4 regions of the Brevibacillus parabrevis genome follow, and region 3 is predicted to be linked to each of the others. Evidence: riboswitches for the same ligand, from Rfam matches in the RefSeq annotation. Region 3 holds a riboswitch; each other region holds the start of a gene.
What was found. A riboswitch is a leader RNA that binds a small molecule or an ion and turns the genes downstream of it on or off. The one in region 3 is predicted to bind S-adenosylmethionine.
Positions count from the first base shown of each region.

Region 1 (7,908 bases), 1.2 Mb from region 3:
TCTCTGTAGAGAGGGAAAAAGCGGCCGGAAGTGAAACTTTTTTCGCTAGAGGGCGTGGTACGTAAAGAAGGGATGTGGAGGCATTGGGAAAGTAGGCTTGGAGTATGTGTACCAGATGCACGTAAACGACATATACCGCTACCTTTTCCGGCTGACACGCGATACCAGGCATGCGGAGGACTTGACGCAGGAGGTTTTTTTCCGGGCGTATGCCTCCCTGGAAGACTACCGCGGCGAAAAGGTCAGGCCATGGCTGTTCAAGGTCGCTTACCACGCTTTTATCGATTGGCACCGCAAGCAAAAGCGCCGCCCGGTCGACTACATGGAAAAGATGCCGGAACGACCGGACGCATCCGCGAGCGACCCGGCGGAACTGTTGGTCGCTCAGGAATTGTGGAAAGAGGCATATGCGCATCTGGAGCAATTGCCGCCCAAGCAACGACAGGTCATTTTGCTGTCAGCCATGCAATTTTCCTACGCGGAAATGGCAGAGGTGTTGGAGATCGAACTGGCGGACGTCAAACGCTCGCTGTTTCGCGGTCGGCAAAAGATGCGGAAGCTGTGGAAGGAGGAAGGGCCATGACGCACCAAAACGGTCATGATCGCGAGCAAAAGCTGCTCGCTTATTTGAGAGGGGAACTGACAGGGGAAGAAGCAAAGCGGCTTGGCGAGGAGCTGGCAGCCGATGAGGCATGCGCAGAGCGGCTGGAGCGGCTTTTGCTGGGCGAAGAAGGAGAGCAGCAACCACGGGAACTCGACGCGCTGGACGAGGGCGGGCACAGCCAGCTTTCCGAAGCGAAGCAGAGGGCGATTGTCCGGCGGGGAAAATGGAAAAATCGCTTGCTCAGTTCCGTGTACGCTTTTGCCATCCCGTTTGTAATTGGCGTGGTATTTCTGGGCGTCAACGGATGGGTAGGGTCGTCGATGCACGATGATCTGCACCGGGTAGCGAAGGACATGGTCAATTTTACGCAGCCGGGTGTCAGCGTGGGCAGCAGCGGCGCGCAGGTGGGACTGCTGTACGGCAGCATCCAGATGGAGCTTCGCGAGCGAGTAGGGGCGGACATCAAAAACGCAGGCCGCTTTGAAAGCACCAACGTGTTGTGGAACGTCAACGCCAAGCCGCAATGGACCAACGGAGTGAGGGAGCAAAAGCTGTTTTTCCGCTATCCGCTTCAAAGCGGGCAAAAACCGGACGCAGACGAACTGGCGCATTGGCGCACGCCAGCCTGGACGACTTTGGAGAAGCTCCCCGAAGGAACCGTTGCCCAGTTGGCTGTCTCTTTTGCTGATTTTTTGACGTACGAGCAGTATTATGAGCGAATCTCCCGCTACATCAGCTCCGCCAACCAGGATACGGTCTGGTTGGCAGTGGACACCGGAGTGGAAGCCAGGCACGAAGACCAAAAAGACGGCTACCTGCTCTTGGGGCCGGGAGAAGCATGGGGATTTGCGGAGCACGAGCTGAATTACGGAGCGGCTCCGATTCAGGTCAACGGAGAAGGAAGCCGACGGATGGCAGCCTTTTTGGGGGAAATGGCCTACCTTGTCGAGCAAAAAAGCCTCGCGCGCGACATGGGACAATATTTGGTCTCGCGAAGCGATCCGCAAGTCGAGGAGCGCTATCGCTACTTGCAGGAAAAAGGCGTTCGCCTCTACGGAGCAGTCCTGACCGGACCGACGAAGGAACTGCTCAAACTCAAGGATGAGAAGTCGATTACCGCTGCCTTTGTCGGCCAAATTGACTGGTGGAACTGGGATCGCCCGGCTGCTTCCGGCACTCAGCACGTCTGGTAGGAGAGAAGCGCGGTTTGCGAAAAAAGGGTGTTGACATCGTGGAACGGCAGGTTGTATGATTCAAACTAAATCAAAACCGCATACGTTTGGATACCTTATCCAGAGAAGGTGGAGGGACTGGCCCGATGATACCCGGCAACCGACACGACGCTATTTCAACGCGAGCAGCGGCTGAAACAAAAAGCGACGTGCACGGTGCTAATTCCTGCAGAAACAAAAGTGGTCTGGAAGATAAGGGGGACATGACACGTTTATTATACGTGGCGACAGCGACCTCTTTTCTTCGGGAAAGAGGTCTTTTTTGTGCGTTTGGACACGGATTCCTGACCATTTTGTCATTCCGTTCGAGATAGAGAAAAAAACGATTTGTGAGGGGAGTAATCAATCATGGCATACCGCGCATTGACTGAGCAGGAAGCAGTAGAGTACGTAAAAGGCTTGCCGGGTCTGTTTACAGAAGGAGCAGAGCTGACCAGCCGCGAAATCGGTGACGGGAATCTGAACCTCGTGTTCGATATCCAGGAGCCGGCTACCGGAAAAAAAGTCATCGTGAAGCAAGCGTTGCCGTTTGCGAGAGTCGTGGGAGAATCATGGCCGCTGACGATTGACCGTGCCCGCATCGAGAGTGAAGCGCTCCGCATCCAGCACAAATACGTGCCTGACCTGGTGCCGGAAGTATACCACTTCGATCAGGAGCTGGCGCTGACGGTGATGGAGAACGTAGGCGACCACGTCATCATGCGCAAAGGCTTGATTGAGGGCAAGCGCTACCCGCTTTTTCCGAAGCAGATCGGACGTTTTCTCGCGCAAACCTTGTTCTACACATCCGATTTGGGGGCGCATCCGTACGACAAAAAAGCGCTAGTCGGAACATTCATAAATCCGGAATTATGCAAAATCACAGAAGATCTCGTCTTTACCGACCCGTATGAAAATGCGCCGACCAACGACTTTAACCCGCTGATCCGCAAAGAAGTAGAGGCCATCTGGAACAACAAGCCGCTCAAGCTGGAAATCGCCAAGCTGAAATTCGATTTCCTGACTCGCGCAGAAGCACTTTTGCACGGCGATTTGCACACAGGCAGCATCTTCATCACCGAGAGCAGCCTGAAAGCGATCGACCCCGAATTTGCCTACTACGGGCCGATCGGTTTTGACATCGGTGCCGTTATCGCCAACCTGCTGCTCAACTACGCCGGTCAGCACGGCTTGCAAAATGACCAAGGAGAACGCGACTCCTACCGCGAATACTTACTGGAAACGGTTGAAGATGTCTGGAACGAATTTGTTTCCCAGTTTGTCCAGCTCTGGCACAAGCAGGCTAAAGAACGCAGCGCTCATGTCGAGGGCTTGTGGCAAAGCTACGTGAAACGACTGATTCAGGATACGGCAGGCTATGCCGGATGCAAAATTTTGCGCCGTGTGATCGGCCTGGCAGGAGTGGCTGATCTGAATGCCATCGCAGACGCCGAAAAACGCGCCGAAGCAGAACGACTGGCGCTGGCGATCGGGGAAGCGCTGATTCTCGGACGCAACGACATTGAGGAATCGACAGACATCACGGACATCGTCCGCAACGTAACCGCACGCTACTATCAGGAGGCAACGACAGTATGACAACCAGTACACAAACAACGCCAGTCAAGTGGGAAGACGACGTACTCGTTTTGCTTGATCAGACGCGTTTGCCAGTAGAAACGATTTATTTGCAGCTGACGACCGCCGAACAAGTATGGGGCTCGATTCGCCGCCTGGAAGTGCGCGGAGCACCGGCAATCGGCATGGCCGCCGCCTACGGACTGTATTTGGGAATCCGCGGCAGCGAAGCGCAAACGTATGAACAGTTTTGGCAAGAGCTGAACAGCCAGGCAGACTATTTGGGAACGTCCCGGCCAACTGCTGTGAATCTGTTCTGGGCGCTTGACCGGATCAAAGCACGCGTGCAACAAAACTCCGCCTTGCCCGTTGACGAGCTGAAAAAAGCTGTGCTCGACGAAGCACTGGCGATTCAAAAAGAAGACGCAGAAGTATGTCGCACGATCGGCGAACATTTGCTGACGCTGTTGCAAGACGGCATGGGCGTGCTTACACACTGTAATCCGGGTGCGCTGGCTACTGCTGCATACGGTACGGCTACCGCTCCTTTCTATTTGGCAAAAGAACGCGGGTGGGATTTGAAAGTATACGCCGACGAGACGCGCCCCGTATTGCAAGGCGCTCGCCTGACCGCCTATGAATTGCAGCAGGCTGGGATTGACGTCACCTTGATTTGCGACAACATGGCAGCTATGGTCATGTCGCAAGGCAAAGTGCAGGCCGTTGTCGTGGGAACAGACCGTGTAGCGGCCAACGGCGACGTCGCCAACAAAATCGGCACGTATGGAGTAGCCGTTTTGGCAAAAGCGCATGGCATTCCTTTCTATGTAGCGGCGCCGCTGTCCTCTGTCGATCTGGCGACGGCGACAGGTGCGGAAATTCCGATTGAGGAACGTCCGGCAGAAGAGATCACACACGGCTTGGGCAAACAGGTAGCACCGGATGATATCAAGGTGTACAATCCGGCGTTTGACGTGACGCCAGCCCAGTACATTACCGCAATTGTGACAGAGACGGGCATTTTCAAGCCGGAAGAGATCGCGAAAAGCAAACAATAGTCCGTCGTATCAGGAGCGTCTGCCTTTTTATGGCGGGCGCTTTTTTTCAGGAATAGATCGTCTGATTCTTGCTAAATTATGGAACCAGCCGCATAATCGAGCGTAAGAAGTTGCTTGCCCGTTGAAAGCGAATGAGAAGGAGGAGCGGTTATCATGAGAACGATCCCGATTTCCGAAGAAGCATTTCTCAAACAGTTGGAGTTGTCGGATGCCAGCGAAATGTTTTGGCTCACCGATACGAACCGATCCTACCTCAAAGAGTGGCTGCCTTGGCTGAATTACACGAAGTGCGAGGATGACACGAGCTATTTCATCCAAAGAACGATTCAACAGTATGACGACAATCAAGGGATTCACTACGGAATCTGGTATAACGGACGGATGGCCGGGACTCTCGGTGTGCACAATCTGGACTGGATCAACAAGAAGACATCACTGGGCTATTGGCTTGGCGCCGGCTTTCAGGGCAAGGGGCTGATGACCAAAGCAGTGGCGGCGTATATGGATCACCTTGTTTTCGGTTCATGGAACTTGGAGAAAATCACGATTCAGGCGGCGACAGGCAATACGAAAAGCAGAGCGATCCCCGAGAGACTCGGCTTTCAACTGGAGGGAATCCTGCGGCGCAATGAGTTTTTGTATGACCATTTTGTCGACCATGCCGTGTACAGCATGTTGAAGGAAGAATGGCAGGAAAGAGCCAGACAAAAAAGGTAGATTGACAAAGAAAATTCAGTCAATTACGATGAAGGAAGCAAAAAGGGGCTGCGCGATTCGCACGCCCTTTTTTGCTCGATAAAAAGAGGTGATTAGCTTGAAGACACTCAAGGAGCTATCCTGGTTTTTTCGTGCCCACTGGAAGCGGTACACGATCGGCATAGCCTTTTTGTTTTTCATCGACATTTTGATGCTCTGGCCGCCGCGGCTGATCGGCGAGACTGTCGACGCGATGCGCAACAGCTCTTTGACTGCCCAAGACTTGACGCGGACAGTCACGATTTTGCTCGCGCTTGGGGTCGGGCTGTACGCGATGCGCTTTGCCTGGAGGTATTTGCTGAACGGCGGCGCGTTGATTTTGGAGCGAACTTTGCGAGAGCGGCTTTTCGGGCATTTGACCCGGATGACGCCGTCTTTTTACCATCGCAAGCGCAGCGGTGATTTGATGGCTGTGGCAACCAACGACATTCCCGCCATCGAGCAGACGGCGAGTACCGGAGTGCTCACGCTGGTCGATTCGTTGTTCATGACGCTTTTGACGCTCGGAGTCATGGTGACCGCGATCGACTGGAAGCTGACGCTCGCAGCTTTGATCCCGATGCCTTTTCTGGCCTGGTCGACTGCCTATTACGGCCGCTTGCTGCATGAGCGCTTTTACTTGGCGCAGGAAGCGTTCGGCGAGATGAACGATCACGTCCAGCAGTCGATTTCCGGCGTGCGGGTACTGCGGGCGTTTGTGCAGGAAAAGGAAGATATTGAAGCCTACAGAAGAGTCAGCGAGAAAACGCTGGAGCGAAACGTCAGCGTGTCGCGGATCGACGCCCTGTTCGAGCCGACAATTGCCATCATTATAGGTTTCAGCTTTTTGATCGGGCTTGGCTATGGAACATATCTCGTCTTTACGAGCGCGATTTCTTTGGGGGATCTGGTCGCCTTCAACCTGTACCTCGGGCTGTTGATCTGGCCGATGTTCGCTTTTGGCTGGCTAGTCAATGTGTTGCAGCGTGGCGGCGCGTCCCACAAGCGTCTGTCCGAGCTGCTTGTGGAGCAGCCCGATGTGCACGAGGTTGACCATCCGATTGCGGCAGAGACACCCCATACAGTAGAAGCTCGCCACTTTTCGTTCGCCTACCCGGGCAGTGACAAGCTGGCGCTGTCCGACATTACGTTTTCTTTGGGCGAAGGGGAGACGCTGGGCATTGTCGGCCGGACAGGGAGCGGGAAATCGACCTTGTGCCGCGCTCTTTTGCACCAGTATGAAATGAAAAGTCAGACGCTGTTCGTCGGAGGCGTGCCGATTGAGGAGCTGTCTTTTGATACGCTGCGGCAAAAGATCGCGTATGTGCCCCAGGAGCACTTGCTGTTCTCCCGCACGATTGCGGAAAACGTCTCGTTCGGCAAGCCGGGTGCGAGCGAGGCGGAAGTGCTGCACGCGATGCGGCTGGCGGAAATGGAGAGCGACCTGATGCAATTCCGCGAAGGATTGAAAACGATGGTCGGAGAAAAAGGCGTGACGCTCTCCGGGGGACAAAAGCAACGAATCTCGATTGCCCGCGCCCTGCTGCTCGATGCGGGCATCCTCGTCTTGGACGATTCCTTGTCGGCGGTTGACGCACGCACGGAGGAGGCGATTTTGCGCCATCTGCGCCAGGAGCGTGCCAACAAGACGACGATTATTACGGCGCATCGCCTGTCTGCCGTCCAGCATGCCGAACTGATTCTCGTGCTCGATGCGGGGCGAATTGTCGAGCGGGGAACACATGCCGAGCTGATGCAGCAAAACGGCTGGTACGCCGAGCAGTATCGCAGGCAGCAGATGGAGCAAGACGTTGCTGGATAAATCGGCATAGAGGGAGGGAGAGCGTTTCGTGAGTAAAGAAAAAAGCTGGAAGCGGCTGGTTGAATTTGCCCGGCCGTTTCAGAAACAAATATGGGGAGCGCTGTTCCTGCTTTTACTTGGAACCAGCGCGGAGCTGGCAGGCCCTTTTCTCGCCAAGGTGATGATCGACAATCACATTTTGGCGATCCAGAAGCCGTGGTATCAGCTGGAAGAACGGCCGCAAGCGTCAGCCGAAAAAGCGGTCGCCATCCAGGATCGGTATTATATGCGCGAAGATGCGCTCCAGGAGGCGGGGTTGACTCCGGAAAGCGTCCGAGGCGCAGAAATGACCGTGCTTTCCGAAGGAGCTACGTACTATTTAATGGAGGGCAAGCTCAGTGAGAATGCCCAAAATACGGAAAAGAAGTTTGCGCCAGTCGAGCCGGAAAATGGCCGGGAGCGCTTCGCGGTAACGACGGAAGCTGCTGACGGAACGGAAACGACGTTGACGGGCATCAAGCTGACAGCCGACGAAGTGCTGGCGCTGTATCAAAACGACGTGCAGCCGATCATCTGGCTGTCAGTCGGGTACGGGGCGCTGATTTTGCTGTCGGCGTGCTTCAACTACATCCAGATTTTGTGGTTGCAGACGACCGCCCAGCGCATCATTCAGCGCATGCGGATGAAGCTGTTCGTTCATTTGCAAAAGCTCCCGGTGTCCTTTTTTGACAAGACACCTGTCGGCTCGCTCGTCTCCCGCGTCAGCAACGATACCGAAGCGATCCGCGAGCTTTACGTGAGTGTGCTGGCTACTTTTGTCCAGAACGGCATTTATTTGGTCGGGATTTTGATCGCGCTGTTCGTGCTCCAGCCGCAGCTCGCTTTGTTTTGCTGTTTGACGGTTCCGCTGCTCGTCGCTTT
Region 1 is NZ_CP064090.1:1,962,032-1,969,939, forward strand. Features, by position in the region: gene IRJ17_RS09315 (sigma-70 family RNA polymerase sigma factor) at 107-583, shown strand; gene IRJ17_RS09320 (anti-sigma factor) at 580-1,797, shown strand; SAM riboswitch class I at 1,890-2,035, shown strand; gene mtnK (S-methyl-5-thioribose kinase) at 2,185-3,414, shown strand; gene mtnA (S-methyl-5-thioribose-1-phosphate isomerase) at 3,411-4,451, shown strand; gene IRJ17_RS09335 (GNAT family N-acetyltransferase) at 4,605-5,168, shown strand; gene IRJ17_RS09340 (ABC transporter ATP-binding protein) at 5,266-7,008, shown strand; gene IRJ17_RS09345 (ABC transporter ATP-binding protein) at 7,037-7,908, shown strand, end outside.
Region 1: another riboswitch for S-adenosylmethionine. It lies ahead of mtnK (S-methyl-5-thioribose kinase); the one in region 3 lies ahead of IRJ17_RS15185 (homoserine dehydrogenase).

Region 2 (7,908 bases), 1.9 Mb from region 3:
AAACTACAGATAGTCGAGTTGTCGACGAAGAGGTTAAAGCGGGTGAGCAATATACTTATAAAATCGTTGGCGCGAGACCAATGAGCGATGCATTGAAACGAGATAAGATTCAGGAAATGAAGAATAGTGGTATAGATGCAGCTAGCATGAATAAACAGGACAATTTTTATCAGACAATGACAATAATTAGAGAAGTGGATTTAAGTGAAGAGCAGTTTATTGCTGAACCAGTTCCAGCCCCCAAGAAATGGCAATTGAGATATAGAACATTCATTCCAGAGAACTTTGTACCTAATCCTTGGCCAGACTCTACTTACGCATATTTTGGTGGAGATGGAAGCGATAGGGGATTTGATGCTGAGGATAGGCGCTATCGAACGCATACTGAAGTAAGAGTTTGCATATTTTGTTCAAGCAATGGAACCGGAGCAACAGTCGGCGTTACAAATATTGATGTTCACCCTACTAAGGGTTATGACGCAAATCACAACTTGGTGAATACAGCCACTGCTAGTGATAAAAATATCAAATTCAAGTATGAACCTATCGTCGATCAAAAGAATGGTAAGGTAGAATTTATTTTTGAACATGCTGCACCAAACGGTCTAGTGCCTGGACCGGATATTGATTACTATTATCGGGGTAAATTTTGGGGCGCTGGTGGATATACAATCGATGGCGGAAATGATCTGGCTCCTAGCCATGAATTTTTTATTATACAACCAGGTAACAACCAATGGGTACTTAAATATGGAACTGCTCATAAAGATTTCAATATGCTGTTTCCTCCATTAGACAGTTTCTTTAATATTGGGAAATAAATGAAATTGGAGATGGGTCAGTGAGCTGCGCTGTCTCCTTTTACGTCAAAAATATGGAGAAGGATGCCATGCTGTCAAAGTACAGTGTTGTCTTGCTTGCCACGCCGATTTCTATTTTGCTGTATATCATTTTAAATTTTAATAAACCTGTATTGTACTTTGTTATTTATGGCTTTGTTGTAGCTACAGTCTTTTTAACAGTGTCATTACCCGTGTCTTTATTAGCGGATACTATTATTAGTCAATTAGTACATGCACGATGGATCGCAGGTGCTTTCTTACAAGTAATGATTACCTTTCTTGTTCTAACCCCCCTCTTGTTTATCCCCCTATTTTTGCTTTTTATAAACCAGAGCAATGATTTAAACTTCGTCTCATTTATCTCATATTCAAGCGTGCTCTGGAAACCTGCGCTTATTAATTCACTGCTATATTGGTTTGTAGACATGGTAGTTCAGTTTGTGCAAAATAAAAACGTCTCAAAAAAATGACTTTGTCGAATGGAATTGTTGTCGACAAAGTCATTTTCTGTGGATAATGAATCTCGGTTCAATTTATGCAATCGTATTCAAGTTTTCCGTCATCTTTTTCAGCACCCGATTAAAGACAGCCAACTCGCTCTCATCCAAATCGCGCAGGGCGACGTCTTCCAGATCGCGGGCAGCTTGCAGCCACTCGGGGAAGCGCTCGATAGCGGCTGGCGAGAGCGAGACGTACCGTTCGCGCTTGTCGTCACCCTCGGAGCGGATGATCCAGCCCATTTCCTCCAGCCGGGTCAATGTCCGCGTAATGGTAGGGGCCTCCACGTTCAAGTAATTGCTCAACTGCACCTGCGTCAGCGAGCTGCGGTAGTGCAGGCAGAGAATGATGCTCCATTGCGAGCTATATAATCCCATGGGCGACATGATTCCATTCAAGGTTTTACTGAAAACTCTGGCAGTTTGGCCGATCTTGTGACCGTAGTGTTGCATGAATATCAGACCTCCAGAAAAAACTGGTTCGATACGATGCGCTTGATTGCTTAAGTAAATATGTACAAATAAAATAGTAGCAGGTAATGACATATAAGTAAATGTTTATTCGAATGTAAAAAAGGCATTCTTCCGAACAAAAAACAAAGCTGATGACAGTCGTTCCCCGTCGCTCAGCTTTGTGCACACACGATTTTGCGTTCAGTTGTTCACTACTTTTAACTGGCGGACAAAATGCCGAGCGGGCCAGATTCGTCTATAATCGACTGCAAGTCGTAGACGGAGATCGGGAACATCGGAAACCCGACGTAATAAGGCGTGATTTCATACAATTGGAAATAAATAACAAGCGATTTGTCTGCGAGATAGAAGTCCTGATCTGGCTTGATTGTGGTAAAATTACCTAAAGTAGGAATATCGCGCTCTTTGATTTGTCGCTTGATGTTTTCCGACAGGACCGTGACGTAGTCGCTGCCTGGCTTGAACAGATCGCGCAAGGTGTAGAGCTTGCCTGTCTGGGTATTGGCTGTTACAGAGCCGAGAAAAGTCATTCCGTGAGCCATTTGCGGGGTGTACGCGTAGTTGCTGAGTGTCACGCTGAAAATGCCGCGTTCATTCGTCTTGATTTCAAAGCTGCCTTGCATCTGTGTATTTCCCGGCACCTGCACTCGTTGCTGCTCGTGGATCAAGCCTTGCACCGTTTGCAAAATGGCCCGGTTGATGTCTTTTTCCGCCTGCTGGTTGGCCAGCCCTGCCAGCTGCGGGTAGTAAATCGTGGTGTTCGGACGGTTGATGGTCCGCGTCAGCACAGTGGCTGGCAACAGATTGAGTTGTTCTTCCACAGTTCCAGTTCCTTTCCAAATAGCTTAAAATAAGGGGAGATGATAGTAGCCTATTCTCCAATCGTTTTGGCTGTTCTCACTTTTTTCACAAATTAGTCAATCTGCACGCGATATAATGGTTAAAGAATCCGATACATAAGTAACAGGAAAAGGGGGGCACTTATGATTCAATTGGTTCGTAACACCTTGACGGACAAAGAAGGCTTTATGATTTTTATCCTATGGAACCACCTGTGGATGGCGGGACTGATTGCTTATCAGGTCGATGCAAACTTCTGGAAAGTGACGTCCCTCGGATTGCTGGTCACCCTCATTGTGTCACCGTTTTACTTCATCAAAAGGGACAGTCATGTCATTCGTTACCTGGTAGCGATTGGACTCATGTTTTACGCGATCTCATTCGATCACTTTACTACCTATCCAGAGGTAACTTTTCTCGCATTCATTGTCATGGGATTTTTGGCAGCCTACCTCGACTGGAAGCTGGTAGTGTCGGCGGGAATCGCGCAGATTGTTGTGACTCTGGTCGGCTTTTATACAGGCTCCTACGAAATTTTTAGCGGCGACTTCACGGAACTGAATCTGGTGCTGCGGATTGTAGCGATCCTCATGATGATGGGGGCTGTAACGTACCTCTGTCTGGCTGGACAAGCTTCTCTCAGCAAGGCGAATATCGCCCGACAGGAAGCAGAGGAAAAAGAACGCCGTCTGGGAGAAATGCTCGTACATATTCAACAGATGACGGGGCAGATTGACCGCACGACAGAGCATGTGCACGAGCATGCCGAAGGAACGAAACGCAATACGGACGAGATGATGATTGCGTTTCGCGAAGTTGCGACTGGCATGGAATCGCAGGCCAATTCGACTGTGAAGATCGAAGAAGAGGTGCAGTCGATCGACCAGGAGATCGTGGCGGTAACGACGCAGACGAATGCGATGAAGAGCGAGTCCGATCAAAACAACCAGCGCCTGAAAGACAGCGTGGGCATGATGAACGAGCTTTCACAGCAAATGGAACAGATCGTGTCTGCGGTCAATGTGGCTGCTGCGACGATTCACCAGCTCAATCGCCAGGCGAACCGGGTAGAAGAAATCGTGGGAGCGATCAACCAGATTGCTACGCAAACAAATCTTTTGGCGCTCAACGCCGCCATCGAGTCAGCGCGGGCTGGCGAGCATGGACGCGGTTTCGCTGTAGTAGCTGACGAAGTGCGCAAGCTGGCTGAGCAAAGCGCGACCGCTACCCAGGAGATTACGGAAATTCTCAAATCGCTCCATCAGGAGAGCGAGAACGCTGTGCAGCAAATCAGCAACGGAGAGGCGTCTGTAGCCAAAGGACAGGAGCTGGCTGTAAAAACGGTGGCTTCGATCGAGGCAGTGCGCTCCGGCATGGTGGCATTCCTGCAAGCGGCCGAGCATGTCGGTTCCAGCATGAACCGGGTCAAAATGCGTTCAGGCGAAGTGGCGATGGAGATGTCGACGATTACGGCCGTCACCGAACAATCGGTTGCCAACCTGGAAGAGCTTTTTGCCACCGCAGAAAATCAGCATCAAAAGGTGCGGGAAATTACCGAAGAGCTGGGTGAGCTTAGCAACCTGTCGCATCGACTCCAGCAAACCTTTCAAACGAAATAAACAAACTGGCGGAAACAATCTGAAAAAACAATTGCTTTTTCAGAGCGTTCTGCTAGAATAAGTTCATTGTAACTCAATAGATGATCTACCTTATCGAGAGCGGCGGAGGGACTGGCCCTATGAAGCCCGGCAACCACTGGACATGCGAGACATGTACAGAAAGGTGCCAATTCCTGCAAAACCTGTACCGGGGTTTTGACAGATGAGGAAGAGGACGGCTTCGGACGCAAACTCTTCCTTCGGGAAGAGTTTTTTTTCGTTAGAAGGGGAGGATGGACAGAGGGAGAATAACGAACAATAAAATAATTTTAATGTGAAATATTCGTGTTTGGTATTGATCTTTTTGTCGAAAAACCGTACATTATGGTTAGGATAGAGAAAACGGAGAACGTTCAGATAGGGGAGAAAGACACCATGAAGAAGTTGTTGTTGGCATTGACTACTTTTGCTGTTTTGGCTGCGGGTTGTTCAGCAGGCGGGAATGCACCTGCCGGGAACGCATCGACGGATAAGCCGAAAGAGCAAGCCGCAGGACAAGAAGGTGCAGCGAAGAAACGCGTTGCCTTGATTTTGCCTGAAAAAATCGGCGTGAACCCATTCTTCCAGCAAATGGACGAGGGCGCGAAAAAAGCAGGACAAGAATTTGGCGCGGAAGTAAAAAGCATCGAGTCGACTGACCATGGTGCGATCGAAGAGAACTTGCGCGTAGCCGTAGCGGAAAACTACGACCTGATCATCACTTCTTCTTTTGAAGCAGAAGACGCACTGAAAAAAGTAGCCGCAGAAAACCCTGATCGCAACTTCGCGATTATTGATACAGTAGTCGATTTGCCAAATGTGCGCAGCGTTACTTTCCGCGAGCAGGAAGCAGCTTACCTGATGGGGGTGGCGGCAGGTCTTGCCACGAAAACAAACAAAGTCGGCATGGTTGTCGCAATGGACATTCCGCTTCTGAAAAAATGGACAGGCGGATTCCAGGAAGGCTTGAAATCGACCAATCCGAATGCAGAATTTCTGGTAAACTACGTGGGCAGCTTCACTGACCCGGCAAAAGCGAAAGAGCTGGCTCTGCTGCAAGCATCCAAAGGCGCTGACTTCATCAACGGAGCAGCTGCGGTAGGCGATCTCGGCGTATTCGAAGCCGCGAAGGAAAAAGGCTTCTTTACAGCAGGACAAGACGTTGACCGCACGACGATTGACCCTGAGCACATCGTATTGTCCCAACTGAAAGGGACAGACGCAGCAGCGTATGAAACTGTGAAATCGTTTGTGGAAGGTTCTTTCAAACCAGGTGTCGTCAACTACGGATTGAAAGAAAAAGGCGTAGGCGTAACGTATGTGACTCACGAAAGCAAAACACCGCTGAACGCTTTCATCGGCCAGGAAGTTGTGGACAAAGTAAAAGCGATCAGTGAAGAGATCATTGCTGGTACCCGCAAAGTGCCGGATTCGTTCTAAAAGCTAGTGCACAGAGCTTGATTGTGACCGACTACGGCTGTGTAGTCGGTCTTCCTTATATGCGAAAGGAAAGCGTAAAGAAGGGGGAGCAAGGATGACCTATCGTTTGGAAATGCGCGCCATGACCAAGAAATACGGAGATTTTATTGCAAACGACAAGGTCTCGTTCTCGCTTGCTGCCGGAGAAGTGCACGCGATCGTCGGTGAGAACGGAGCGGGCAAGACGACGTTGATGAGGATGTTGTACGGCATGGAGCAGCCTACGTCCGGCGATATCGTGCTAAACGGCAAGCCGGTCGCTTTTCGCGGGCCGCAGGACGCCATCGGCAACGGAATCGGGATGGTGCACCAGCACTTCATGCTGTTCGGCGAGTTCAGCGTGGCAGAAAACATCGTGATTGGCTACGAACCGCAGCAGGCCGGGTTTTTCCGCCGCCATGACGCTGTGCAAAAGGTGCGCGAGCTAAGCGAAAAGTTCCGTATTCCGATTGATCCACAGGCAAAAGTGTCCAATTGCTCGGTGGGAGAACAGCAGCGGGTCGAGATTTTGAAAGTGCTGTACCAGGGCGCAGACATCATCGTGCTGGACGAACCGACCGCTGTGTTGACTCCGCTGGAGGTTCGCGACTTGCTGCAAACGATTCGCAATCTGGCGGAGAGCGGGAAAAGCGTGATTTTGATTACGCACAAGCTCCAAGAAGTAATGGAGGTAGCGGACCGCATCACGGTGCTGCGCGGCGGCAAGGTGACGGGTACGGTTGCGCGTGAGCAGACAAATGTGGACGATTTGGCCCGGTTGATGGTCGGCCGCGAGCTGCAAGAGCTGAGTGAGCGCGTCGCTTTGGAGCAGGGACCGCTTTTGCAGGTGGAAAATTTGTCGGTGCGCGAAAAGCAGACGTTGCTCGACCGGGTCAGCTTTACCGTCCATCACGGCGAGATCGTGGGAATTGCCGGAGTTTCTGGCAACGGACAGTCCGAGTTGCTGCAAGCCGTGAGCGGTTTGCGGGCGGCACAGGAGGGAACAGTGCGGCTGGGCGGCAAGGACGTCACCAACAAATCTGTGGCGACAATCCGGGAAGCGGGTCTGGCCCATATTCCCGAGGATCGTTATATGTGGGGAACCGCCAAGCTGGAAAGTGTCGAAGAGAACGCGTTGATGGGCTATCAGCGCAAGCCTGCATTCAATCGGCGCGGCATCGTACTGCGGGAAGCTTTTCGCCAGGTTGTGACTGGCTGGGTGGAGCGATTCGCGATCAAGACTGGTTCGCGGCAGCTTCAGGAGCTTGCCGGGAATTTGTCGGGCGGAAATTTGCAGAAGCTGATCGTCGCGCGGGAGTTGGGGCATGAAACCCCGTTTTTGATCGCAGCCGAGCCGACGCGCGGTGTCGATATCGGAGCGATGGAGTACATCCATCAGGCGCTGATCGACAAGCGCAACGCAGGAGACGGAATTTTGCTGGTGTCATCCGAGCTGTCGGAAATTTTGGCGCTGTCGGATCGCATTTTGGTGATGTACAAAGGGCGGATCGCCGGAGAGCTTTCGCGCAAAGAGGCAACCGAGGAAAAAATCAGCGTGTTAATGGCGGGAGGAAGCGTTCATGGCAGCAATCAAAGAGCTGTGTAAATCACTGGTTCAGCCGCTTTTGGCGATTGTCATCGGCCTGTTGATCGGGGCGCTCGTCATCGCATCGGTAGGGGAATCGATCTTGGGCACCTATCAGGAAATGTGGAAGGGAGCATTCGGAAGCTTTTACTTCTTCGTTTCCACGTTGGCGAGAGCAACACCGATCATGCTGATCGCCCTGGGGCTGTCGCTTGCTTTTCGGGCGGGAGTATTCAACCTGGGGGCAGAAGGACAGATGGTGCTTGGCGCTATCAGTGCTACGCTGGTAGCCATTTACTTGCCGGCGCCGGGAATCGTGAAGCTGGTGGCTGCGATTGTGACGGGAATGGCCGTTGGCGGGCTTTGGGGGCTACTGCCGGGCATCATGGAAGCGCGGTTTCGGATTCCGCTGCTGATTTCTTCCTTGCTGTTCAACTACATTGCCGTCTTGTTTGCCAGCTATCTGGTCACGGAGCCGTTTCGGGACAGGACTGGCTCGGCAGCTTTGGCGCAAACGGTCATGCTGGACAAGAGCGTCTGGCTTCCCAAGCTGTTCGCAGGGATGAGCGTGCACG
Region 2 is NZ_CP064090.1:1,281,334-1,289,241, forward strand. Features, by position in the region: gene IRJ17_RS06140 (fibronectin type III domain-containing protein) at 1-821, shown strand, start outside; gene IRJ17_RS06145 (hypothetical protein) at 890-1,312, shown strand; gene IRJ17_RS06150 (MarR family winged helix-turn-helix transcriptional regulator) at 1,376-1,792, opposite strand; gene IRJ17_RS06155 (DUF3298 and DUF4163 domain-containing protein) at 2,011-2,634, opposite strand; gene IRJ17_RS06160 (methyl-accepting chemotaxis protein) at 2,797-4,272, shown strand; SAM riboswitch class I at 4,360-4,481, shown strand; gene IRJ17_RS06165 (BMP family lipoprotein) at 4,687-5,730, shown strand; gene IRJ17_RS06170 (ABC transporter ATP-binding protein) at 5,825-7,354, shown strand; gene IRJ17_RS06175 (ABC transporter permease) at 7,329-7,908, shown strand, end outside.
Region 2: another riboswitch for S-adenosylmethionine. It lies ahead of IRJ17_RS06165 (BMP family lipoprotein); the one in region 3 lies ahead of IRJ17_RS15185 (homoserine dehydrogenase).

Region 3 (7,908 bases):
TGGAAGCAGTGCGGCCTCTGGCGCTTGAAGAAGTGGCGAAAAACATCGTGCGGGGGCAGTATCGCGCAGGAAGCATGGGGGAAGTTCCGGTGGCAGGCTACCGGGAAGAGCCGGGAGTATCGCCGACCTCGATGACGGAGACGTATATCGCAGCCAGAGTCTGGATTGACGACCCGTTTTGGAGCGGAGTGCCCTTTTACATTCGCACAGGGAAACGGATGAAGGAAAAGTCGACGCGAATCGTCATTGAGTTCAAAAACCCGCTGGAGCAGCTGTATCGGGAGCAACAGGAAAAGACAGCGCCGAATTTGTTGATCATTCATGTGAATCCACAGGAAGGAATCGCTTTGCAGCTGAATAGTAAGAATCCGGCCAATAGCGGAAAGATTGAGCCTGTGACCGTTGATTTCAGTTCCGGGCAGAAGGACGTCCCAGAGGCTTATGAACGCCTCTTGTTCGATGCGCTGCGTGGAGACTCGACCTATTTTGCCCATTGGAATGAAGTGCGCCTGTCGTGGAAATGGGTAGAGCCAATCTTGACGGCTTTTGAGCGCAATCTCGTACCGCTTGTCTCGTATGAAGCGGGAACATACGGGCCGGATGCAGCGAAACAATTGCTGCAAGCGGAAGGATTTTCCTGGTGGTTGGATGAAGTAGAAGAGAGGGAGCCGGAGCCGATGCATCGGTAATGGCTGACTGTACACCTCGGCTTATGCGAGTGTCTTGCTCATTTCGGGTTGAGACTGGCTCAAGCCAGGGGTGAGTCAAGTGAAAAAGAAGGGGGAAGCGATTCATGCGTTTTGGCGTAATCGGCACCAACTGGATTACAGATGAGTTCATCCAGGCAGGTTTGACCGTCGAAGGCTTTTCTCTTCAGGCGGTCTATTCGCGGACGAGCGAACGCGCCCAGGAATTTGCTGAAAAATACCAAGCCCCTTTTGTATACACGGATATAAAAGAGATGGCATCGAGCGGAACCATCGATGCTATCTACATCGCAAGCCCCAATTGCTTTCATGCGGAACAGGCGATCCTGTGCATGGACATGGGGCTGCATGTGTTGTGCGAAAAGCCGTTTGCTTCTAACGCGGCAGAAGTCGAAGCCATGCTTGCGGCAGCGAAAAGAAATGATGTGCTGCTCATGGAAGCCGTCAAATCGACCCTCGTGCCCAATTTTTCTACAGTCCGGGATCATTTGCCCAAGCTCGGCACCATTCGCCGATATATCGCAAGCAACTGCCAGTATTCCTCGCGCTACGATGCCTACCGACAGGGCCAGGTTATGCGAGCTTTTGATCCTGCCTATTCCAACGGAGCGTTGCTGGACATCGGGATTTACTGTCTCTATCCTGCGATTGTGCTGTTTGGCAAGCCAGAACAGGTCAAGGCGGAAGGCGTTCTACTGCAATCAGGGGTAGATGGCGAGGGCAGCATGCTGTTGAAGTACGAAAATATGGATGCCGTCATCAGCTTTTCCAAGATCACGACTTCGTACCAGCCTGCGGAGATCCAGGGGGAGGACGCGACGATGGTGATCGATAAAATCAACCATCTCACGCGTATCGAGATTCGCTACCGCGACGGGAGGATCGAGGATGTGACCAGGCCCCAGACGCCCAAAACGATGCACTACGAGATCAGAGAGTTCATTCGCTTGGCTGAGGCAGGCTTGAGAGAGTCAGAGACAAATTCACATACAGCTTCCCGCTGGGCCATGGAGGTCATGGACGAAGCGCGAAGACAAATCGGTGTTGTGTACCCTGCTGATTTGCCGCGTTGAAGGAAGGGAACAGCTAAATCATAAAAAAGCAGGAAAACAAGGGGGGCGAAAACGCGATGAGAATGTTCGATGTGACGGCACCAATCTTTGAAGGCATGACGGTGTACAAGAACAAGCCGGAAAAGCAACCGAAAATACAGACGGTTACGAATGGGTACGTAACCGAGTCCAGAATCGATATGGATGTGCACTCTGGCACCCACGTAGATGCGCCGCTGCACATGGTGAACGATGGAGAGACATTTGAGAGCATCTCGCTGGAAAAACTGGTCGGGAACTGCCGGGTGCTTGACTTGACGCACGTTGAAGACCAGATTGGCCGGGCTGAGCTGGAAAAGTTTGATATCGCCCCGGGAGAGTTTCTCCTGTTTCAAACGAAAAATTCGCAAGACGACGCCTTTTCGTTTGAATTTGTTTATTTGGCGCACGATGGCGCTGCTTATTTGGCTGAAAAAGGCGTACGGGGAATTGGCACGGATGCTTTGGGGATTGAACGGAGCCAAGAGGGGCATCCGACGCATAAAACGCTGTTTGCCGCAGGTATCGTCGTGATCGAAGGGCTGCGTCTGCGCGATGTGCCACCGGGCCTCTACTTTATGGTGGCTGCTCCGCTGAAGCTTGTAGGAACAGATGCAGCTCCTGCGCGGGTGCTGCTGTTTGAAGGCTGGCAAGAAGGATAAATAGAGAGAAGCCGAGGAGGACATGAGCATGCTGATTCGCCCAAACCGGGAGGAGTACCAAGATTATTTTGCTACCTACGTCAGTCAAGTGCCAGAAGGTGATCTGCTGACGATTCTCGAACAACAGGCAGCACAGACAGGGGAGATGTTCGCCGGATTGACAGGGGAACAAATCGATTATCGCTACGCTCCGGGCAAATGGACGGTAAAAGAAGTGCTGGGCCATATCATCGATACCGAGCGAATCATGAGCTATCGCTTGCTGAGAATCGCCAGAGGGGATCAGACTGAGCTGGCGGGGTTCGATGAAAATACGTATGTAGCAGAAGGCTTCTATCAGGAGCGCAGTCTGACGGATTTGCTCGCAGAATACAACGCTGTGCGACAGTCGACGCTGGCCCAACTGCGGGGGATCGCTGCCGAGGCGTGGACGAGAACGGGCACAGCAAATGGCAATAAGCTGTCGGCACGCACATTGGCCTATATTATCGCCGGACACGAGGCGCACCACTGTAGAATTTTGCGGGAACGGTATTCGCTGTAAGCCGGGAGAAGCCCGCTGTTTCGCTTTCTGTGTGTCGCTTTTCGTTACTCGCTTTTCGTTACTCGCTTTTCGTTACTCGCTTTTCGTTACTCGCTTTTCGTTACTCGCTTTTCGTTACTCGCTTTTCGTTACTCGCTTTTCGTTACTCGCTTCCGTTACTCGTTTTGCGTTACTCGTTTTGCGTTGCTTGTTTTCTGCTGCTTGTTTTCCGTCGCTCATTTTCTGTTTCTCGTTTTTTGTTACTCGCTTTTCGTTTCTCGTTTTTCGCTTTCCAGCTGTCGCTGCGTGTTCCTCGCTATCTTTTCGCTGCCGCTCGCAACTTGCCCTCCCTATCTCGGCAATGGTAGGGTACAATAACAGTAGTGATTTTTCCAATTTCATATGTGGGAACAGGTTCCTTGAGGTATATCGCCGCAAGGATAATAGGGAAGCTCGGTGCAAATCCGACACGGTCCCGCCACTGTAAGAGGGGAGTTTTGCGCATACAGGCCACTTGTCCAGACTTGGATGGGGAAGGCAGCGCCAGACGATGATCCCAAAGTCAGGAGACCTGCCTGTTTCGACGACACTGATGGACCTACGGGAGATAGGGAGGTGTTAGAGGACTCGCCATGACAGCAGGGGGACGAATACGTTTCTCTTTGCTTGCGCATTTTCTAACGATCGTATCGGTCGTCGGAAAATGCTTTTTTTGTTTGGGGGATTGGTGTGGTCTGTCGAAGGGGGCAACTTGTCTCGGAATTGATGCGATTAATCGAGGCGCTGGAGTAGCTTCGCGATAGAAGCGGCTAAAATCGAAAGAGCTGAGCTGAAGCTGCCTCTCGCTTGCAGCGGTTCGTCGAATGGACCAGGGCGTCTCGCGGTTGATCTACCTGTCAAAGAGGCTACGATGACTCGCGATTAAATTCAACTTGACTAGATCTTGTACGAATGTGAGGGATCGCAAGCTTGCGAACCGGAGCCTTTTTAAGGATATCGTTGCCAGATTGTCGCCGTGAAAAAGGAGGGAGTGGCGTGGTTCAGCTTTTCATATGTCCATGGTGCGGCTATGTTGAAGAAAAAGAGGTGCCGGAGGAAAGCGAAGCAGGAATCGTTACGTGCGCTTGCTGCAACACGGCGGAGGTGGAAAGTGTGTTTGCGCGTGGAAACGGCTGCTTTGCTGAGGGAGTTGCCGTCCGTTCTTCCTGCTTGCGAGTCTTGTCAGCAAACAAAAAGAATTGTGTTGACGAATGCATTGGAATTTCTTAGAATAGGCTCAATAGCAAATCATAGTTCTTATCCAGAGAGGTGGAGGGTCTGGCCCGATGAAGCCCGGCAACCGTTGCTTTTGCGACAAGGTGCCAATTCCTGCGGGACGTTTCGTCTCGATAGATAAGAAGCGGGTGCCTCGTAGCAGTCAAGACGAACCTTCTTCTTAGCGGAGAAGGTTTTTTATGTATGAAAAAGTGGGAACGAGGCAAACATTTGCCCAATTTCAAAGACAAGAGAGAACTGACATCTAGCAAAGAACAAAAATTCATAGTTTTCTTTATCTAGAGAGGTGGAGGGACTGGCCCGATGAAGCCCGGCAACCGTTACGCAGTTTGTGACAAGGTGCCAATTCCTGCAGGACGAAAATCGTTCTGGGAGATAAGGAGAAGGACCTTGATGCCAAACCTTCTTCTTAGCAAGAAGGTTTTTCTTATTTTTCCAAAACATGACATGAGGTGGTAATAATGAGCGCAGGTGTAATCAAAGTAGGATTGCTGGGATTGGGAACAGTAGGGGGCGGCGTCATCAAAACGATTCGCTCGCAACAGGAGAAGCTGGCGCAGCGGTTGGGCAAACGGATCGAGATTGTCAAAGCATTGGTTCGCGATTCGGAAAAAGAACGGGCGGTTCAGGTTGATCCTGCGCTTTTGACTACCGATTTTGAGGATGTGCTAAAAAGCGATGTGGACATTGTCGTGGAGGTAATGGGCGGTGTCGAGCCTACGTATGATTACGTGCGTGCCCTGATTGAAAAAGGCTGCCATGTGGTAACGGCGAACAAAGAGCTGCTCGCCAAACGCGGCCCTGAGCTTGTCGATCTGGCTAACCAGCATCAGGTGCATCTGGCTTATGAAGCGAGCGTGGCTGGCGGGATTCCGATTTTGAGCGTGCTGCGGCAGTTTTTGCGCACAAATGACATCCAAGGAGTTCGCGGTATTCTCAACGGGACGACGAACTTCATCTTGACGAAAATGGAGGCGGAACAGCTCTCTTATCAGGAAGTGCTGAAGCAGGCGCAGGAGCTGGGCTATGCGGAAGCTGATCCGCGTTCGGATGTGGAAGGTTTCGATGCCATGTACAAATTGTACATTCTTGCGCAGCTTGTGTACGGGGAGTCGTTGCCGCTTGCGGATGTCGTGCGTAAAGGAATCGCCGATTTGTCTGCCGGACACATCCGGATCGCAAGTGAGCTGGGTTACCGGATCAAGCTGATTGCCCAGGCACAAAAAGCCGAGCAAGGCATCCGCCTCTCGGTTCAGCCGACTGTGCTGCCCATTGCCCATCCGTTGGCGCAAATCCAGGATGCGTTCAATGCGGTGCAGCTCTCCGGGAACATCGTGGGCGACCTGTTGTTTACGGGCCGGGGTGCAGGCGAACTGCCGACCGCAAGCGCTGTCGTTGAAGATTTGGCTTACTTGTTGACCCAGCCATTTACGCCGCATCCTGTTTGGACAGAAAAAAATGCCGCGGCTCAGTTGGAGCAAGGGCAAGACGAACGGGTGCTGTGTTATTTGGAAGGCTCGTGTATCGCCGCCACACCTGATCGCGTGCTGCATTTCTTGCGGGAGGCTGGCGTGAACGTGACGAAATTGAAGGTGCAATTCGACTTGGGCGGTGTGCTGCGCGCGGGCTTGATCGTTACAGGTATTCGCGCAGAGCATGAGCAAGTGCTGAAAAGTGACTTCGGACTTTCCGTGCGCTGCTTCCCGCTGATCGAATCGGCATAGCTCGCAGTCTGTCTAGATCAGCGCTGATCCTTTCTACTTGCTTTTTTTATCCGAGAGCTGTTGATCGGTATCTGAAGGCCCGTTTTTCTGATTGCCGGGGAAGACGACTTTTTCCCATTTGGTCATGAAATAACTGCAGAGTATAATAAGGCCGATCGCCGATACGGTGATAATCAATCCGGTCATATGTGCCGCCTCCTTTTCGCTGGAAAAAGTGGTTCTACTATGGTCTACGAAAGCAATATGGAAAAGTTTCGCCAAAAAAGGCAACGGGCACGCCTCATTTATCATGAGCGTGCCTGTACGTGACCATCGGCTTCAATCTGAACGTTTTCCGACAGTGATTCGATTCGTTGCAGAAGCGCTGCCCCATCCGTGTCATTCATCGGTACCGCTCGTCCCAGCTCGGCATGGAACGGGAGCATCGTCAGTTCACAGGAAGCGTCTTTTGTGCAGCTTGCTTGCAGTACCATCGTCTGCCACGTTTTTGGCTCCGTCGAGCGGGTGAAAATGAAATTGCCCAAACTGTAGGCAATCCACTTGCCGTTGTAGCGTTCAAAGCCTTGCAGGACGTGAGGATGACCACCGACGATCAAGTCTGCTCCTGCGTCAATGTAAGCTTTGGCCAATTCTTTTTGGTGATCGACGGGAAAGTCTTCCCGTTCCTTGCCCCAATGGGCGATCACGACGACGAGATCAGCGTGTGCCTTTGCTTGTTGAATCGCTTGGACGGCTTTGGCGGAATCATAGGAGCCAGCCAGTCCAGGCTGTTTCTCCGTGGCGAACCAGCTGACTTCGGGAATGACCCGGCTGAATCCGAGCAAGGCGAGCTTGATGCCGTTTCGCTCCACCACGACGGGAGTGAAGGCTTCCACAGAGTCTTTGCCGCCGCCGAGGTAAGCGATCCCGTTTTTGGCAAGCGCGTCAAACGTGTCGAGCAATCCGGCCACGCCCTGATCCATCGAATGGTTGTTTGCCAGGTTGACCGCATCGATCCCTGCTGCTTTCATCGCAGGCGCAGCCAAAGGAGAGGACTTGTAAACGTATTGTTTGTTGTCGGCAGGCGTGCCTTTTGTGGTAAGTGGCGTCTCCAGATTGGCTATGGTAAAGTCATCCTGCAAAAACAGGGAACGGACGTGCGTGAACGGGTAGTCGTAGCCTTTTTCGAGCAACGTTTTTTCCACATTTCCGGACATCATCACATCTCCGACGAAGGTCAGCCGGACAGTCGGCTCGTGGGCAACAGCCGGAGGTGGTGCGGAATCGTGTTCAGGGGAGGCGGAATGGCTTCCCAGCTTGTCGAAAGCGAAGTAAATCCCTGAGCAAAGGATGACGAGCAGACTGAACAAGAGCGTTTGCTTCGCCATCCTTTGCCACTTCTTTTGTCGTTGTTTTCGCCGGATGTGCTTTAGGCTTTGCTGCGTCTGATTCATTATGCTCCTTTCAACGGTAACGAAAAATGGGTGAATTTGTTATTATAGAGCTAATACGAAAAGGGGCGAAAAAAGATGCAGCTTTCCTTCGATCATCTGGTTCATTTCGTGCACCGTCCCCCTGGAGAGGCTGCCCGGCTTTTTCAGGAAGCAGGCTTTCACGCTGTCGCGGGCGGACGTCATACCCATTGGGGAACATGGAACAGTCTCAGCTACTTGGGACTATCTTATGTGGAGTTTTTGGCGGTGGAGGAGGCAGCTGTCGCCAAGCAATCCGACAATCCGCTCATCCGGCAACTGGTCTGGGAGGCGAATCGCGGTGAGGGACTTGGGCAAATTGCCCTGCGCACTCGGCAAATGGACGCGTGGGTAGAGCGATTTCAGTCACTTGGTCTCAAAGTGACAGGGCCGGTAGCGGGCAGCCGCACGCGAGACGACGGGAAGATTTTGCAGTGGCGCATGCTGTTTGCCGAAGACCCGCACAGTGCGAGAC
Region 3 is NZ_CP064090.1:3,172,638-3,180,545, forward strand. Features, by position in the region: gene zwf (glucose-6-phosphate dehydrogenase) at 1-689, shown strand, start outside; gene IRJ17_RS15170 (Gfo/Idh/MocA family protein) at 794-1,780, shown strand; gene IRJ17_RS15175 (cyclase family protein) at 1,837-2,460, shown strand; gene IRJ17_RS15180 (DinB family protein) at 2,489-3,004, shown strand; cobalamin riboswitch at 3,379-3,576, shown strand; SAM riboswitch class I at 4,277-4,382, shown strand; SAM riboswitch class I at 4,530-4,640, shown strand; gene IRJ17_RS15185 (homoserine dehydrogenase) at 4,720-5,982, shown strand; gene IRJ17_RS15190 (hypothetical protein) at 6,016-6,168, opposite strand; gene IRJ17_RS15195 (CapA family protein) at 6,270-7,415, opposite strand; gene IRJ17_RS15200 (VOC family protein) at 7,491-7,908, shown strand, end outside.

Region 4 (7,908 bases), 120 kb from region 3:
CAGCGCGTTCAGCAAACGGCACCGGAACCAGCTTACAACCAATCTTCGCAGGCGACCGCCGACCGTCTCGTCCAGTTGGCTACTCGCGTGAAAAAAGTCAATGGCGCCACAGCCGTGGTTATTGGCAAATACGCCGTCGTCGGGATCGATGTAGACGCCCAATTGGATCGGCCGGAAGTCGGCGTCATCAAGTACACCGTGGCAGAAGCGCTGAAAGAAGACCCGCAGGGGGCCAATGCCGTCGTAACAGCCGACCCGGACATCGTTCAGCGGCTGAAAGAAATGGCGGCAGACATTCGCAGAGGCCACCCGATCTCCGGCTTCGCAGAGGAATTGGCCGACATCGTCGGACGGATCATTCCGCAACTGCCGCGAGATGTCAGAAGGCGCGAAGAAACACCGGCGCAGGAAAATCAGCAACAACAGATCAACAACGATGGGCGTACCCCGCAAGGAAAAATCAACGTAAATCGCACTGGCACTCCATAAGAAAAAGAGGCATAGCCCCCGGTTCGTTACACCCGGGAGTATGCCTCTTTTTTGCTTGGAATCGCGGATGGCAAAGGCGGCAGTGCTTCCAAAGCCTGTTTCAAGTCTGCCAGCAAATCGTCCGCGTCTTCCAGACCTGCGGACAACCGGATCAAACCGTCTGTAATGCCGCGAGCTTGCCGCTCCTCTGCTGGCATCGCCGCATGCGACATCATGACCGGATACGAGAGAATCGTCTCCACCGCGCCAAGACTGACCGCTACAATCGGCAGCTTTACGCGGTCAAACAACGCTTTTGCCCGCTCGCGGCTCCCGACGTCAAAAGACAATACGGCGCCGTGGCCGCTCGCCTGTTTTTGCTGAACGAGATGTCCCGGATGCTCAGCCAAGCCTGTATAGTAGACGCGGCTCACTTCGGGGTGGCAAGAAAGCCATTCCGCCAAAACTCCGGCAGACTTCGTGCTGACATCCAGACGCGCTTTGAGCGTCTTCAGCCCTCTCATGACCAGCCAGCAATCCTGAACGCCGAGAACGGCTCCCATGCCGTTTTGGATGAGGTACAGCTGTTCGCCGAGCGCTTCATCGCGGGTTACCGCCAGACCTGCAACAACGTCGCTGTGGCCGCCGATAAACTTGGTTGCACTGTGGATGACGATATCCGCCCCCAGCTCCAATGGCCGCTGATAGTACGGCGTCAGGAACGTATTGTCCACGATGACGAGCAGGTCATGCTCTTTCGCAATGGCGGAAACGGCAGCGATATCGGTCACTTTCAACGTCGGATTGGACGGAGTTTCCAGATAGACCCCTCTGGTAGCCGGAGTGATCGCCGCGCGCACCGCTTCCGTTTGTGTCGCATCCACAAACGTGACAGAGATTCCCATTCTCGACAGCACTCTCGTCAGAAAACGGAAAGTGCCGCCGTACACATCTTCCGCGACCACGATATGATCGCCCGCCGAAAAGAGCATGAACACACTGGAAATGGCCGCCATGCCGGAAGAAAAGGCGAACCCGCGCGCTCCGCCTTCGAGTGCGGCGATCGCTTCTTCCAGCGCATGTCTCGTCGGGTTCCCCGAGCGGGCGTAATCGTATGTGCCCGGCTGATCGATATCAAACTGATGAAAAGTGGAAGCCTGGTAAATCGGAACCGACGACGCACCTGTAAACGGATCGATGCCTGTGGAGCCATGCAAAACTTTTGTCGCGAAATTCATCGAACAGCCCCCCCAACGACGAGACTTGCATCCAGCGCTTGAAACAAATCAGCGATCAAATCATCCGGATGTTCAATCCCCACCGAAAGCCTCAGCAATCGATCGCACACGCCGACATACGCCCGCACTTCCTCGGGGATGTCTGCGTGAGTCTGTGTCGCCGGGTACGTACACAACGACTCTACCCCGCCAAGACTTTCCGCAAAGGAGACGACGCGCAAATTTTGCAGAAACAAGCCCACCTGCTCCTGGGAGCGTACCCGGAACGAAACCATGCCGCTGTATCCGCTCGCCTGGCTCGCCTGAATCTCATGCCCGGGATGCTCTTCCAGTCCGGGATAAAACACTTCGGCAACGGCTGGATGTTCTTTCAGCTTTTTCGCTACCGCGAGCGCATTCGACTGGTGTCTGTCCATGCGCAGCGCCAACGTTTTCATGCCGCGCACCAGAAGCCAGCTATCCTGCGGCCCCAGCACGGCGCCGATCGAATTGTGCAAAAACCGGATTTTTTCCGACAACTCCTCGCCCTTTGTAACGATCAACCCTGCCAGCACATCGTTGTGTCCGCCCAAATACTTCGTTGCGCTGTGCAAAATCACATCAGCCCCAAGCTCTAGCGGGCGTTGACAATACGGAGTCATGAACGTGTTGTCTACAATCGTCAGAAGCCCGTGTTGCTTGGCCAGGCTGGTTATTTCACGAATATTTGTAATCTGCATGAGCGGATTGGTCGGCGTCTCGACGAAAATCGCTTTCGTCTCTGCGCGCAGCGCCTTTTTCACCGCTTCCAGATCGCGCAAATCTACGTAAGTAAAAGCAAGCCCGTAACGGGAAAGCACTTGTTCAAACAAGCGATACGTCCCGCCGTACAAATCGAGCGATACGATGAGGTGATCGCCTTGGGAAAACAACCCCATTACCGTATGGACTGCCGCCATCCCGGACGCGCAGGCAAAGCCGGCATCGCCTCCCTCTGCCTCAGCGATTGTCTCTTCCAAAACAGAACGGGTAGGATTCGCCGTCCGCGTATAGTCAAAACCTGTGCTCTGTCCCAGCGCCGGATGGCGATAAGCGGTAGCGTAGTAGACGGGGAAGCTCACCGCACCCGTTTTCTCATCTTTGCCTACGCCTGCCTGAATCAATTTTGTTTCCAGTCTCATACCGTAATTCTCTCCCTCCAATGATGTCGAGGGGCATGAAAAAAGCCCCCTTTCCTCTGAAAGAAGGCTTTGTTTACGTCGCCGTAAGCAAGACCTTCTCATCTTTCAGAGTTAAAAAACTCTGCAGGAATTAGCACCATTATCTCCCCGTATGAACGAACATACAGGTGATTGGTTGCCGGGCATCATCGGGCCAGTCCCTCCGCCTCTCTGGATAAGAAGTTTGCTATTCAATTTGAATGACCTAATACTAAAGGATAGCGCTGTTTCTTGTCAACAAGATTTTCCACAAGAGTGTGACAACCGCGCCTACGCTTTTTTCAAGGCGTCCATGACCTGATTGTCCAGCTTCGCTGCGGCATTTTTGTCGTATGTCTTTTCGTACTGAGGCTCTACGGATATGCGCGAACCGTAAAACATCACGTCTCTGACAGAGTCAATCGCAATCTCCGCCATCGCAAGCTTCAGGGGAACCCCTTCCAGCCGTTCTGCCTTCAGCTCGGCGCGCCCGTTGATCGCAAAAGAAGAGCCTGCCCCGATCAAATGCAGCACGACCTGCGGTTCTTTGGCGATATTGGCGAGAATGCGGGAGCGGCTGTCTACAGCAAAACGGATGAGTCCGCTGTTCACAGCAAAAGTCCAGGACAAGGAACTGACGGATGGCGCACCTGTCTCGTGATCGACTGTGGCCAACGTCACAAAGCGCTCTTTTTGCAGGAGCGCGAACAGTTCTTCCGATAAGGTTTGGGATACGGTTTCAGCCATTCGGATGCCTCCTCGTATACTTTTGTACGTCTATTGTACCCCTCCCGCAAGCCGGAGGCAAACCTTTCCTCCCCGCCTTGATTCTGGTCGGCTTTTTCCCTAAACTGGTAGAAAACAATGCTTCCAGGAACAAGGAGGTTGAAACAAGTGGCTCCTACGCCTACAGATCGGCTCATGCACAAAATAGATCAAGTCCTCCACGAGCTTCAGGAAGTGCGGAAAATGAACGAGCGCATGGATAAGATCGCCATGTTTTTGGAGGATATCCGGCTTGCTGATGTCATCCAAAATTACACAGCCCCGCGCAAGCTGCTCTGGATCAATTTCCTCGCAGGTCTTGCCCGGGGTCTTGGTTTGACGATTGGGACTGCTATCGTTCTCGCACTGCTCGGTTCGCTACTGACACAATTTCTCTCGATCCCGATCCTCGGCGACTACATCCGCGAACTGGTCGATTACGTCCAGACTTACAAACAGCCGTAACAGCAGCTACTTGTCTTTCTTTTTGTCACGATCGTCGTCATCTTCGTCACGATCGCGGTCATCGTCGTCCCGATCGTCATCGTCCCATTTGCCATCGTGTTTCTTCCAGAAGCCGTACGCTTTGCCATTCGGATGCTTGTGCTTTTTCTCATCCTCATCATGCTCAGGCGGCGCGACGATGACCTTCGTGCTCAGGACGATGTCTGCTTGCTTGACCAGCTTGTCTTTTACATACAGTTCAAGCTGAATCGCTTTGGCCGTGTACGAGCGATCTTTGTACGTCAATTCCAGCGTGTACTCGCCCTTGTCATTGGGCTTGATCTCTTTTTTCTTGCCGTCTGGTTTAATCGCGAAAAGCTTCGCCTTTTGCTTTTTGTCCCAGCCCTTGACGGTACCTTTCAGTTCGATCTGCTTTTTCTTTATGTCGTGCACAGCTGTGCCCGCAATGCTGTAGTCTACTGCCGGATTGTTGTCCGGTGTCTTTTTCGGCTCAATCGCAATCGAGTCCTCGTCCACCTTTTTCCCGGCCTCATACACTTCGATCACAGCCTTGCTGCTCTTGGCATCCGTCGTCGGATTCTCGAAAGTCACACTGAAGCTGTCGACGTTATCGAGCAGCTTTTTCAGGCTGGCCTCTTTTCGCACGCCGTTATACGTGACGACAACCCGCTCCGCCCCGTGCTTGACAATCCCTTTGACTTGCCACTCTGCTTTTTTCGCGTCATAAACCGTGAACATATGGAGCAGCCTGTTTTTGTCCTCTTCCGTTTGCGCTACGAGCTTTACTTTCTCCGTGTCGGCAAGCACGCTTCCCGCAAAAGCCTGAACGGTCACATACTGCTCGGCGGACGTACCGACGGCAGGGAAGCTGACGGTAAACGAGTGCTCGCTGGTCGGCACCGTCTCGATGATATCACCGTTCGGCTTGGTCACGACCACCTTGGTCACGTCCGGTGTCACAAGACCTTTGATGTACACCTTGTCGCTTTTCGTCTGGGCGCTCACGCTGACCAGTTGCTCATCCGCTTTCGGGCTGCGCACTTCCAGCCAGATGTCGTTGTAGTAGTCGCGATAAATCCGCTCCCATTCCGCCTTGTTCGTTTCCATATACGATTGCAACTTTACGTTCAAATTAATTTTATCGACGATAATGTACAGATGGTCTGCCTGTGTTTTCAGGAGCGTGTTCAGCGTAGCCGGATCGCTTTGGACAAGCTCCTTGAGCTGATATCGGGTCGCTTTCTGTCCTTGCTCATTCATGACTACCTTAGATGTTTCGGCTGCTCCTGTCGAGCTTGCGTCCGCCAGAAGCGGTGTCAGGCAACCGATGAGTCCCGCCGCTGTTACGACAGCCAAAACGGGCCTGGTCATGATTTTTTTCATTGTTGTTCCCCCTCTATTCTGCCAGTCATTCCCTCTGTGCCCAGGGCAACCATACAGACGGCGCATTTTTTTCAAAAGTTGCATCCGGAAGAAAACCACTCCTAATGGCCCATTTTCCGCTTGCAGAACCAGTTTGTTTTGAGGCTAATCACCCGCACCTGGATTAAAAAAGACTCCCGCAAGCCTCGGATTCGTCCCCAAGGCTTCGGGAGTCTTTTTGTTTCGCTCATCAACAGTTGAATTTCAGCTCGTTTTCAATTGCAGCCAGCAGGCTCTCCACCGCTTCCGCGGGATAGCGGTTATCTACCGCACCCGCTTCCTGCTTGCCCGACAAATGATACCAGCCGTTTTCCACCCGGTACGAAAGCTCGCTGATGGCATGATCCTCCAGCAACAGCTGGGCAAAAAACGCGGCAGTGTCGAGCGCAGACTGATCGTCGGGGCGGGCTTCTGCCACAACCTGAATTTGCAGCCAGTTAAAAAGGGCATCTTCACGCTTCATGAGAAATCCTCACTTTCGCTCTGTTTGCTCCGGCTTGATGCGCAATTTCACAACGACCAAAATCGCAATGGCAACCAGCATCGCGCTCTTCACCGGCAGTTGGACATCCAGAATGGCAAAAATAAGCGCACCTGCGAACAGCAAAATGTACAAAAGCAATGTTTTCAAAATCGGCATGCGAATGCGGGTTGCAAATCCAAGGTAGTACACGATAATCAATTGCACAAACAAGATCCAAGCCCGGTTATGGTCTGCCCACAGGCGGAAGCTGTCAAACGCCGTGAGCTGATCCGGGTTGGCGGGTACGTAAGTTGAAGCAAGCTGTATCCAGTCCATCCTGATCTCTCCTGTAACGCAAAAGGATTTCTCGTTTCACATGCGGGAATCGACTGTTTCTTTTGCATCCTCTTATTCTGTTTCCACATTTTTATGTATCCTTTTTACTTTATCAGGTAACCGTTTCATTTGTCAAAATAGATCGGCACACACTTTGGCACGCGCCAGTTACTGCCTATTTTTGGGCGAACATGCTATGATGGACAAGTCAAGTATGCCAAAAAGGTGGGAATCCAATGAGCTTGTACGATATTGCCGTCCAAACGATTTCCGGAGAAGAGACGACGCTTGCCGCTTACAAAGGACAAGTGCTTCTGATCGTCAACACAGCCAGCCAGTGCGGTTTGACTCCGCAGTACAAAGGACTTCAGGAACTGTACACAAAATACAAGGACAAAGGCTTTGCCGTGCTCGGCTTTCCTTGCAACCAGTTTGCGGGTCAAGAACCAGGCAGCGAAGCAGAGATCGCTTCCTTTTGCGAAAGTCACTACGGCGTGACCTTCCCGTTGTTTGCCAAGCTTGAGGTCAATGGCCCTGGCACCCATCCTTTGTACCAGCACCTGAAAGCACACGCATCGGAAGGCGAAAGCGAAGACATCGAATGGAACTTCGCAAAATTTCTCGTCGACAAGGACGGACAGGTGGCCAAGCGCATCGGCGCCCGCGTGCAACCGGAGGAACTTGCAGCCGACATCGAAAGTCTTTTGTAGATCAACCAAAGTCAAAAAAAGCCGCTTCGTCCCGATCAGGGCAAAGCGGCTTTCTTGTTATTCACGCTTAGGCTTGCGGTTGTGCTTCCCAGCGTCTTTGTTTTTCATAGCGCTCACGATCCGATTTGTTCAGATACTTTTTGCGCAGGCGAACGGAATGCGGAGTTACCTCGCACAGCTCGTCGTCATTCAAGTATTCCAAAGCTTCTTCGAGCGTTAGCAGACGTGGCGTCTTCATTTTTACCGTCTCGTCTTTCGTTGCGGAACGCACGTTTGTCGCATGCTTTTCCTTGCAGACGTTCACAGTCAGGTCATTGTCGCGGTTGTGCTCGCCCACGATCATGCCTTCGTATACTTCCGTACCAGGCTGGATGAACATGATTCCGCGATCCTCTACAGACATCAGTCCGTACGTGGTCGCTGTGCCTGTCTCATGGGAAATGAGCACCCCGGCATGGCGTCCACCTACCGCGCCTTGCACCAGCGGACGATAGCTGTCGAAGGAGTGGTTGAGGATGCCGTAGCCGCGAGTAATCGTCAAGAACTCTGTCCGGTAGCCGATCAAACCGCGGGATGGAATGATAAATTCCAGGCGAACTTGACCGAAGCCGTTGTTGATCATGTTGACCATCTCAGCCTTGCGTTGGCCAAGCGTCTCCATGACTGGCCCGGTGTACTCTTCCGGTACGTCGATCACGAGAAACTCTGCCGGCTCCATTTTTTGTCCATCGACCATACGCACGATAACTTCCGGCTTGGATACGCCCAACTCGAAGCCTTCGCGACGCATGTTTTCGACCAGGATGGACAGATGCAATTCGCCGCGCCCAGATACGATGAAAGCATCTGGAGAATCTGTTTCC
Region 4 is NZ_CP064090.1:3,054,136-3,062,043, reverse strand. Features, by position in the region: gene IRJ17_RS14635 (YhcN/YlaJ family sporulation lipoprotein) at 1-489, shown strand, start outside; gene IRJ17_RS14630 (trans-sulfuration enzyme family protein) at 516-1,706, opposite strand; gene IRJ17_RS14625 (aminotransferase class I/II-fold pyridoxal phosphate-dependent enzyme) at 1,703-2,866, opposite strand; SAM riboswitch class I at 2,962-3,087, opposite strand; gene IRJ17_RS14620 (pyridoxamine 5'-phosphate oxidase family protein) at 3,176-3,631, opposite strand; gene IRJ17_RS14615 (DUF5665 domain-containing protein) at 3,806-4,114, shown strand; gene IRJ17_RS14610 (hypothetical protein) at 4,121-5,497, opposite strand; gene IRJ17_RS14605 (hypothetical protein) at 5,727-5,999, opposite strand; gene IRJ17_RS14600 (YlaH-like family protein) at 6,009-6,335, opposite strand; gene IRJ17_RS14595 (glutathione peroxidase) at 6,572-7,045, shown strand; gene typA (translational GTPase TypA) at 7,113-7,908, opposite strand, start outside.
Region 4: another riboswitch for S-adenosylmethionine. It lies ahead of IRJ17_RS14625 (aminotransferase class I/II-fold pyridoxal phosphate-dependent enzyme); the one in region 3 lies ahead of IRJ17_RS15185 (homoserine dehydrogenase).